2 regions of the Candidatus Pelagibacter sp. FZCC0015 genome follow, and region 2 is predicted to be linked to the other one. Evidence: riboswitches for the same ligand, from Rfam matches in the RefSeq annotation. Region 2 holds a riboswitch; the other holds the start of a gene.
The links. Region 2 has a riboswitch for glycine ahead of DT059_RS01910 (malate synthase G). Riboswitches for the same ligand answer to the same signal wherever they lie in the genome.
Positions count from the first base shown of each region.

Region 1: another riboswitch for glycine. It lies ahead of gcvT (glycine cleavage system aminomethyltransferase GcvT); the one in region 2 lies ahead of DT059_RS01910 (malate synthase G).

Region 1 covers NZ_CP031125.1:875,810-881,253, reverse strand. The annotation lists gene gcvP (aminomethyl-transferring glycine dehydrogenase) at 1-982, opposite strand, end outside; gene gcvH (glycine cleavage system protein GcvH) at 982-1,362, opposite strand; gene gcvT (glycine cleavage system aminomethyltransferase GcvT) at 1,362-2,465, opposite strand; glycine riboswitch at 2,543-2,628, opposite strand; gene DT059_RS04600 (DMT family transporter) at 2,659-3,531, opposite strand; gene DT059_RS04595 (5-oxoprolinase subunit C family protein) at 3,531-4,475, opposite strand; gene DT059_RS04590 (5-oxoprolinase subunit B family protein) at 4,468-5,142, opposite strand; gene DT059_RS04585 (5-oxoprolinase subunit PxpA) at 5,170-5,444, shown strand, end outside.
Region 2 covers NZ_CP031125.1:363,403-368,846, reverse strand. The annotation lists gene recR (recombination mediator RecR) at 1-459, shown strand, start outside; gene DT059_RS01910 (malate synthase G) at 434-2,629, opposite strand; glycine riboswitch at 2,690-2,773, opposite strand; gene DT059_RS01905 (acetyl-CoA carboxylase carboxyltransferase subunit alpha) at 2,875-3,969, shown strand; gene secA (preprotein translocase subunit SecA) at 3,972-5,444, opposite strand, start outside.

The sequences.
Region 1 (5,444 bases), 510 kb from region 2:
TTGTCGCTTTATCTCTTCTGATATGTTGTTCCCTAGTTTGTAATGATAATCTATATGCTTTGTTTCCATGTCTATCAACAGACACACCGATAATTCTTCCTGGCATAGATCTTTTGAACTCGTCTTTAGTTGCAAAGAAAGCTGCGTGAGGTCCACCATAACCCATTGGAATTCCAAACCTTTGAGAACTTCCAACAGCAATATCTGCTCCTAGTTCTCTTGGTGTTTTTAACTTAGCAAGTGCTAATAAATCACAAGCTAAAATTGCTTTACCATTTTTTTTATGAATTTTACTTATTGCCTCACTAGGATCTACTATATCTCCTAATGTTCCTGGATATTGTAATATACCGCAAACTAAATCTTCTTTTAATTGATCTAATACTTCATCTTCATTTCCAACAAGTACTTTTAATCCCATTGGTTCTGCTCTTGTTTGGATTACATCTATTGTTTGTGGATGACAATTTTCTGAGACAAAAACTAAATTACTATCTTTTTTATTTAATCTATGACTTAATCCCATTGCTTCTGCGGCTGCTGTTCCTTCATCTAATAAAGATGCATTTGCTATATCCATTCCTGTAAAATCAACTATCATTTGTTGGAAATTAAGCAGCATTTCTAATCTTCCTTGAGCTACCTCGGGTTGATAAGGTGTATAAGAAGTATACCAACCTGGATTTTCTAAAATATTTCTCAGAATTACATATGGCGTATAAGTGCCGTAGTAACCCATTCCTATGAAGTTGGAATAAATTTGATTTTTTTTTGAAATTGCTTTTAATTTTCTTAATGCTTCATATTCTGAATTAGATTCTCCAATATTTAATTCATCTTTCAATTGGATTTTTTCTGGCACTGTGCTTTTGATTAAATCATCAAGTGATTTGTAATTAAGTTCCTTAAGCATTTTATTTTGATCTTCATCTGAAGGTCCAATATGTCTTTTTAAAAAATCTTTTTGAGAATTATGTAACATTAGCTAGCACTCTCCTTTGCAAATTTATCGTATTCTTCTTTGTTCATAAGACTATCCATTTCAGATTGATCTTTCATTTTAAGTTTAAAAAACCATGCTGAACCTTCTGGATCTTCATTAATTTTAGAAGGATCGTCTACAATAGCTTGATTAGTATCTACTACCTCACCACTAACTGGAGTGTAAACATCACTAGCAGCTTTCGTGGACTCTACTACTCCTGCAGTACCATCTTTTTCAACATTAGATCCTTTTTCAGGAAGTTCTGCAAAAACAATGTCGCCGAGCATTTCTGTTGCATGTTTTGTAATTCCTATTGTGGCTACATCTCCCTCTAAAGTAATCCACTCATGTTCTTTTGAAAATTTTACTTCACTCATTAATTTACTCCTTTCACATAATTTTTTTTATAAAATGGTAATGCGCAAACATTTGCTGGATGTTTTTTTCCTCTTACCTCAAGCAAAATTTTAGTATCAACTTTTGAAAATTCTTTATTAACATAACCCATCGCTATAGGGCCATTTACACTTGGTCCAAACGTGCCACTAGTTATCTCACCAATTTGTGTATCTGTATCATCAAATATTTTAGTTTTTTCTCTAGCAATCAATCTACCTTCGGGTTTAATCCCTACTCTTACTTGGCTTGCTCCATCTTGCATTTGGTTCATAATTTTTTTTGATCCAATAAAACCTCCGTTTGATAATCTAGATTTTGAGATTGCCCATCTAAGGTTTGCCTCAACCGGTGTTTTATTAATATCTAATTCGTGACCATATAAACATAATCCAGCTTCTAATCTCAAGGTATCTCTTGCCCCAAGTCCTATAAGTTGTGCTCCCTTTTTTATTAAATTTTCAACGAATTTTTCAGCTTTATCGTTAGAAATTGAAATTTCAAATCCATCTTCCCCTGTATAACCTGATCTTGTAACAAATAATTTTTGATTATCAGAATCGAACCAATTTCCTGTCATAAAATTTAGTTGATCAACCCCATTTATAATTGAGTTTAAAATTTCAACAGACTTGGGTCCTTGAATTGCTATCAAAGATCTACTGTTATCTAAATTCATTTTAAATTTCGAACCTAGTAAATTAGATAAAATCTCAAAATCTTTATCTTTGCATGCAGCATTTAAGATAATTAAATATCCTTCCTCGATTTTAGTAATGATTAAATCATCATAAATTCCCGCATCCTCATTCATTAAAAAACTATACTTTGAGCAATTTTGTTTCAGATTTTTTAAATCTAATGGAAAAATTTTTTCTAATTCTTCTGTTAAACTTTCATCACCATGTATGAATAGCTGGCCCATATGTGATACATCAAATATTCCGGAGTGGGATCTTGTGAATTTATGCTCTTCAATAATTCCTTTGCTATACTGAATAGGCATTTCATAGCCAGCAAATTCAACAAACTTAGCGTTGTTACTTTGATGAAGTTTATTTAGTGATGTTTTTTTTATTTCCATATTAACTCTTCTTTGCCCCCTCTGTCTTGGTGCCTGAGAGATTTGCTCCTTCGGCGAGAATAATTCTCTTTCCAGAGTTAATATGTACGGTCCTTTTGCCTGAGAGTTTCCGGGGTGGTTGCTCCTTCGGCGCTACAAAAGTAGTCTCTCCCGTATATAAATTTATAACACATTTAAAATGTTTATGTGAAATTTATTTGGCTAGTTTTTTAACAAGTAATGGAGACAAAAACTGTATAACTACTGCTGTTATAACTACGGCTCCCCCAAAAAGTACAGTAAGTGGCGGGTTTTCGTTTGCAAACATCCATGCCCACATGGGTCCTAGAACAGCTTCAGTTAACATAATGATTCCAACAAATGCTGAAGGAGTTGATCTTGCTCCAATTGTTATAAGTATAAATCCAAGTCCAACTTGAAAAAATCCTGCAATAAAACCTAAAAAAATATCATTTGTTGAAACCAAAATACTCGGTGACATAAACAAACCTATTAGTGTTGCAAAAATTCCAGCAACCAATTGTAAAGGTATCATGTCGACTTTTGGATATTTTCTGACAATTAAAATTAAGATTGCAAATGATATCGGCATGATAAATGCAACTAGGTTTCCAGTCATTTGACCTGGTGTTAGTGAACTTCCTAACATTAAAATGATACCAACTACTGCTGTAATAATGCAAGTTAATGTAATTTTTGAAATTTTTTCTTTTAAAAATACGTAACCAAAAATTGCTAAAAACAAAGCTTGAGTTTGAATTATAAAGTTTGCATTAGCTACTGTTGTTTCATACATAGCAAACACATAGCTAGCAAATCCAATAGATAAAATTATACCTCCAAATAAACCTGGAATTCCAGATTTATAAAGAGCACTGAAAATTTTTCCTCTGTAAGTAAAGATTAAAAAAATTGTAATTACTCCAATAAAGAAAAGTGATCTCCAAAATAATATTTGCCAAAGTGTAGATCCATCGAAAGACTTAACAATTAAACCTCCAAAACTTAACGCACAAGCTCCTAAAAAAACTAAAAAAGGTCCTGGTATTTTTGATAAAAAATTCATTAAATTTGTGATAGTAAATTTTGAGTTTCCATTTCATATAACTTAAATAAAGTCTCTGCATCAGATAAATTAATCTCTTTAAATTTTATTTTTGAACCAGGAGACATCTGTACTAATCGGTCATAATCGACACTAGCCACAACTCCAATTTTTGGATAGCCACCAATAGTACCATGATCTGAAAGCATTATAATTGGATTTCCATCTGCCGGTACTTGGATTACACCTTTAATCAAACCCTCTGATTTTATGTTGGTGTTCACAATATTCTCAATTTTAGGTCCCTCTAGTCTCATGCCCATTCTGTCTGAAAGTTTGGATACTGTGAATTCCTTTTCATAAAATATTTTTTTACCTTCTTCAGAAAAGTAATCAAAATTAGTGCCTTTAATCACTCTTATGTTTTCTATTTTAGTATTAATGTAATTAGTTTTTTTAATATCCTTATTTGAATTTATTTTTTTTAAATTAATTCTTTGCCCTAAATCTAATTTTTTTCCATCGTTAGATCCAATATTTGCTTTAGTATTTATAGAATAACTATTCCATTGAAATTTTAAATCGAACTTTCCACCTAATGCTAAATATCCATAAACTGATTTATTTGTAGATATGATATTTATCTCATCTCCATTTTCAATTTGATAACTTTCGTAACATTTGCCCTCGATTTCAGTATCTTTTTTTTTAATGGAAAAAATTACATCACCAGTAATAGCAAAATTAATTTTTTCTCCTGAATACTTTATGTGAGGACCTTGATATGCAAACTCTATCACTGCAGAGTCTAAATTATTATTAACAAGTTTATTAGCTATAAGATAATTTCGGTTATCCATAGCACCACTAAATGGAATACCAATATGATAAAGATGATCCCTACCTTTATCTTGAAAGGTAGTATTAATTCCAGGTCTGATTATATCTAGATAATTACTACTCATTATAATTTTTATACTGATCTAAAGTAATTTCCTTGAAAATTACTGTATCTCCTGGGTTAATTAGATTTGGTTTATCTTCTTTTGAACTATCAAAAACATCCAAAGGGGTATTTCCTAAAATATTCCATCCACCTGGGCTTTCAAATGTATAAATGTTTGCAAATTGCTCAGTTAATGCAACAGATCCCTTGGGTACTTTTACTCTTGGGGTTTCTAAACGTTGAGCTCGCATATTCTCATCTAAGTCACCAAGAAAAGGCATGCCAGCAATAAACCCTGTCATGTAACAAAAATATTCCTTATTTAAAAAATTCTCTAAAATTTTTTCTCTACTTAATTTTAATATTTCTTCCAATCTTTTAATGTCCATTGAAAAATTTTCATGACAACAAACTGGTATTTCTAATTTTTTTGAATTTATATCTTTTGAGTCTTGAGCATTAATGTTTTCAATATAATTTTTTACTTCTTTAAAATTTGTTTTTTTTAGATCAAAAGAAATAATTAGTTTATTATAAGAAGGTGTTAAATTATTTATGCCTTCAAATTTTTTTTCTTTAATAGTTTTAAAATATTTTATTACTTGTGAATTAATTGATTTATTTACTTCATTACCAAAATCACAGTACAAAGCTGCGTCACCAAGATTTGATATATTTTTTATCATGACATGTTATACTTAACATTAGAGACTATGGAAATTAATATAAATTGCGATTTAGGTGAAAAATCAAAACATCATTCAAATAAGCATGATCCAGATTTACTAGAAATAGTTAATTCTGCAAATGTCGCATGTGGTTATCACGCAGGTGATGATGAGTCGATGAATCAAGTAGTTCAAATTTCAAAAAAAAATGGTGTTAGTATTGGAGCGCATCCGTCATTTAATGACCCTGAAAATTTTGGCAGGCAAAGAATGAACCTTTCACCTAATGAGGTAAGGCAATTGATTATTGATCAATATGA
Region 2 (5,444 bases):
AAAAATGTGGTTAGATGCAATTCATGTGGTGCATTAAAGTCAAATTCAAATGGTTGCCTAAATTGTGAGAATACAAAAGAAAAATATAATAAAATTTGTGTAGTAGAGGATATTGCAGACCAATGGTCGATTGAAAATTCAAATATCTTTCAGGGCTATTTTCATATTTTAGGAGGAACAATTTCCTCAGTTGGCCAAAGAAAAGAAGATTTATTAATTAATTCATTAGTTGAAAGAGTTAATAGAGATAAAATCGAAGAGGTAATTCTTGCAACTAGTGCAACTGTTGAAGGTCAAACAACTGCATACTACATCCAAGATAGTCTAAAAAATTTAGATGTTAAAATTACTAAATTAGCACAAGGTTTACCAGTTGGAGGAGAGATTGAAAGTTTAGATGATGGGACTTTATTTTCTGCTTTTAAAAATCGATCTAATTTGGTTTCGAACTCAGATTAGATTTTTTTTGCAATCTATTTAAATGAAGTAATGGTTCGGTATAACCTGAAGGTTGCTCCTTACCTTTAAACACTAAATCGCAAGCAGTTTGAAATGCTATAGAATTTTCATAATCATTACTCATTTTAACATATAGTGGATCATCTTTGTTCTGATCGTCTACTATTTTTGCCATCTCTTTCATTATTTCAGTTACTTGTATTTTTGTTGTAATTCCATGATGTATCCAGTTTGCTATATGCTGAGATGAAATCCTAAGAGTGGCCCTGTCTTCCATCAAACCTATGTTGTTAATATCTGGCACTTTAGAACAACCAACACCTTGATCTACCCACCTTACAACATATCCCAATAAAGTTTGTGCAGAGTTTGAAATTTCCTTATTTATGTCCTCTACAGACCAATTAGGTCTATCTGCTATTGGGATTGTTAAGAGATCATCAAGCTTAGCTGGTTCTCTATCAATTAATTTTTTTTGTTCGTTAAAAATATTTATTTCATGATAATGTAAAGCATGTAGCGCAGCTGCTGTTGGAGAAGGAACCCACGCACAGTTTGCACCTGCTTTTAAGTGTCCTGTTTTTTGCTCCATCATATCTTTCATTTTATCGGGCATTGCCCACATTCCTTTTCCAATTTGAGCTTTACCAGAAAATCCACAACTTAAACCAATATCAACATTGTTGTTTTCGTATGCAGTAATCCATTTAGATGATTTCATGTCACCTTTTTTAATCATAGGACCGGCTTCCATTGAGGTATGCATTTCATCACCAGTTCTATCTAAGAATCCAGTATTAATAAAAAAAACTCTATTTTTAAGACTTCTAATACATTCTTTTAAATTTGCAGATGTTCTTCGCTCTTCATCCATAATACCGATCTTACAGGTATACTTAGGTAAATTTAGAACTTCCTCAACTTTAGAAAAAATTAAATCGGTAAATGCAGTCTCATCTGGACCATGCATTTTAGGCTTTACAATATAAACTGATCCAGTTCTTGAATTATTTTTGTTTTTAATATCATGTAATGCAGCTGCTGTGGTTATAAATGCATCCATAATACCCTCAGGTATTTCACTTCCATCACTCAATAAAATTGAAGAGTTAGTCATTAGATGACCAACGTTTCTTACAAGTAAAAGACTTCTGCCATGTAACTTTAAGCCTTTCCCATCTTTTGAGATATAGCTTCTGTGTGGATTTAATTTTCTTTCAAACAATTTTCCTTCTTTTTCAAATTTTGACTTGAGGTCTCCTTTCATTAGACCTAGCCAATTTCGATAACAAATAATTTTATCCTCTGAGTCAACGGCTGCTACACTATCTTCGTTATCACAAATTGTAGACACTGCAGATTCTAGTATAATATCACTTATACCCGCATGATCTTGTTGAGCAGCAAAAGCTCTTGAGTCTTTTAGAATTTCAATATGCAAATTATTATTCTTTAGAATAATTGCAGACGGATTATCGCTTTCGCCTCGGTGCCCAACAAATTTATTTTCGTCCTCCAAATCAAAAATATCAGCACCTTTTAAAACTTTTAATTTCCCATATTTTACAGCAAAACTTGTAATTTTATTCCAACTTAATCCAGCTAATGGAAAGTACTTATCTAAAAAATTTCTTCCATATTTTATAACCATTTCACCTCTTAAAGGGTCATACCGTTCAGATACGCTGTCTTCAGACTGTTCAATTACATCTGTACCATAAAGACTATCATATAAACTCATCCATCTTGCATTTGCAGCATTTAATGCATACCTTGCATTCATTACAGGCACAACCAACTGAGGTCCAGCTATACTCGCAATTTCCTCATCAACATTTTCAGTTTCTATTTTAAAATCAGGTCCTTCGTTTTTTAAATAACCAATTTCTAACAAAAATTTTTTGTACTCATCTAAATTAAATTCTTTACTTTTATTTTTGAGATGCCAATCGTCTATTTCTTTCTGCAATTCTTCTCTAAATTTAATTAATTCTTTATTTTTTGGCGCAAGCTCATCGAGTGTTTTTTCTAGACCTAACCAAAAATTTTCTGAAGATACATTTGTATTTTTTAATAATTCATCATTTACGAAGTTTGATAGCTTTTCAGATACCTGAAGATTATTAATTTTAATGTATTTTTCTTGCATAGCACTTAATTCGTACCCCATCTGTATTTTTGCCTGAGAGCTTTACTCCTTCGGCGGAAATCAATCTCTTTCCAGAGTGTTATGCTTTAATCGGTCCTTTTGCCTGAGAGTTTCCGGGGTGGTTGCTCCTTCGGCGCTATAAATAGTCTCTCCCGATAATGAATTTGTATCTGTTAAATGATTTAAGTCAATTAATAAGAATTACACCTTATTTAATATCATTTTATTGCCTTTTTTGTATTTTAACCATCCGCTATAAATAAAATATGAAAAATTATCTAAATTTTGAAACAGAAATTAAAGATCTAGAAAACGAACTAGAAAAATTGAAAGATCCTTACAATCAAGAGGGATTATCAGAAGTCGATACTCAAAAAATTTCAAGCACTCAAACAGAAATAGATGAAAAATTAAAAAATATTTATTCTAATCTAGATCCTTGGCAGACTACTATGGTTGCTCGTCATGAAGATAGGCCTAAAGCAAAATTTTTTATTGATAATTTGTTTGAAGATTTCATTTCATTATCTGGGGATAGATATTATGGAGAGGATAAATCGGTATTAACTGGATTTGCAAAGTTAAATGGAAAATCTGTTTTAGTAATAGGTCAAGAAAAAGGAGAAGATTTAGATAGTAGGATTGAGAGAAATTTTGGGATGATGAGACCAGAGGGTTATAGAAAAACAATAAGATTAATGAACTTAGCAAACAAATTTAATATTCCTATAATCTCTTTTATTGATACTCCAGGAGCATATCCAGGTGTAGGAGCAGAAGAGAGAGGACAAGCCGAAGCAATTGCAAAATCAATCGAATGCTGTATGGAGCTTAAAGTTCCAACAATTGCAATAATTATAGGTGAGGGTGGTTCTGGTGGAGCAATTGCATTAGCTTCATCGAACAAAGTCCTTATGCTAGAAAATGCAATTTATTCAGTAATATCCCCTGAGGGATGTGCAACTATTCTATGGAGAGATCCAAAAAAAATGCTTGATGCTGCGAAAGCTATGAAACTTTCAGCTAAAGATTTATTAAAATTAAAAGTTATTGATGAAATAATTGAAGAACCTTTAGGTGGTGCGCATAGAGATAGAGATATTATATTAAATAACGTGAGAGAAATTTTAACAAAAAATTTAAATTATTTTGATGAATTATCTTCTGAAGAAATAATGAATGAGAGAAAAAATAAATTTCTTAAAATTGGAAGAAACGATGGTTTTATGACTAGTACTGAGGATCTAAGCACATTAACTGTTAAGAAAAATAATTTTGATAAAATTTTAAAATCAAAAAAAGTATTATCAGCTATTGCTGGCGGATTAATTTTAATTTCTTTAATTCTGTTATTTATTTAAATTTATAAAGCACCATGACAATGCTTGAATTTTTTTCCAGATCCACAAAAACATGGTTCATTTCTTCCCATTTTTTTATTGTTTGAAATTTGTTTAGAAATATCGTTTTGTTTGTTTTCATTTTCCTGGTTTGACTCAAGAACAACTTTTAAGTTCATTAAAATAGTTACATAATCTAATTTTAATTTTTCTAAAAGATTTGAAAACAATTCAAATGCTTCTTTTTTATATTCAACTAAAGGATCTCTTTGACCATAAGATCTTAGACCTATGACTTGTCTTAATTGCTCCAAATATTGAATATGCGATTTCCAGTTTAAATCAATTGATTGAAGAAAAATTCTTTTTTCAATTTCTTTTGCATGATCTTCCCCTAGAAGTTTAATCCGTTCCTTTCTAGTTTCTTGAAATTTATTAGAAATCTTTTCTCTGAAATCTTTATCTTTAGTTTCAATTAAATCCTTAAATTCGTTTTCTTCAAAGCTTTTTCCAACTATTTGCTTAGTTTTATTATTAAATTCATTACTTTTAGGATTAGATAAATTTGAAATTTTTAACTTAATTAAATTATCAGATATTTCTTTTAAAAATTCATCTGAATAATCAAAGATATTTTCACTATTCATTGCATTTTTTCTTTGTGAAAACACAACGTGCCTTTGATCATTAAGAACATTATCAAATTTGATGAGTGTTTTTCTTATATCAAAATTTCTAGCCTCTACTTTCTGTTGGGCTCGCTCTAATGCTTTGTTAATCCATGGGTGATCAATACTTTCACCGTCTTTAAGCCCAAGTTTTTCTAGCATACTATTCATAGACTCTGATCCAAAAATTCTCATTAAATCATCTTCTAGACTAACGTAAAATACTGAACTACCTTCATCTCCTTGTCTTCCAGATCTTCCTCTAGCCTGGTTATCAACTCTTCTAGACTCCATTCTCTCTGTGCCAATTACAAATAAACCACCCAATGATTTAATTTTATCTTTATCTATTTTAAGTTGGTCTTCTGGAATAGAGCCCTTCTTACCACCAAGCTGAATATCAACTCCTCTTCCAGAAATACTTGTTGTAATAATTAATGAATTTTCTTTTCCTGCATTTGCAATTATCTCTGCTTCATTTTCATGATTTTTTGCGTTTAATACTACATGTTTAATATTTTTTTGATTTAACAAATTTGAATAAACTTCAGATTTATTAATGCTTGAGGTAAATACTAAAATAGGTTGACCTAATTTGTTTCTTTCAATTATTTTTTCTATAATTGCATCATTCTTTTCTTTTTCTGTTCTAAAAATTAAATCATTGAAATCTTTTCGAATCATTTCTTTATTTGTTGGAATAACAACAACGGGCAGATTATAAATTTCAAAAAACTCTTCAGACTCTGTAGCGGCTGTACCAGTACAACCAGATAATTTTTTATAAAGTTTAAAATAATTTTGATAAGTAATTGAGGCTAATGTTTG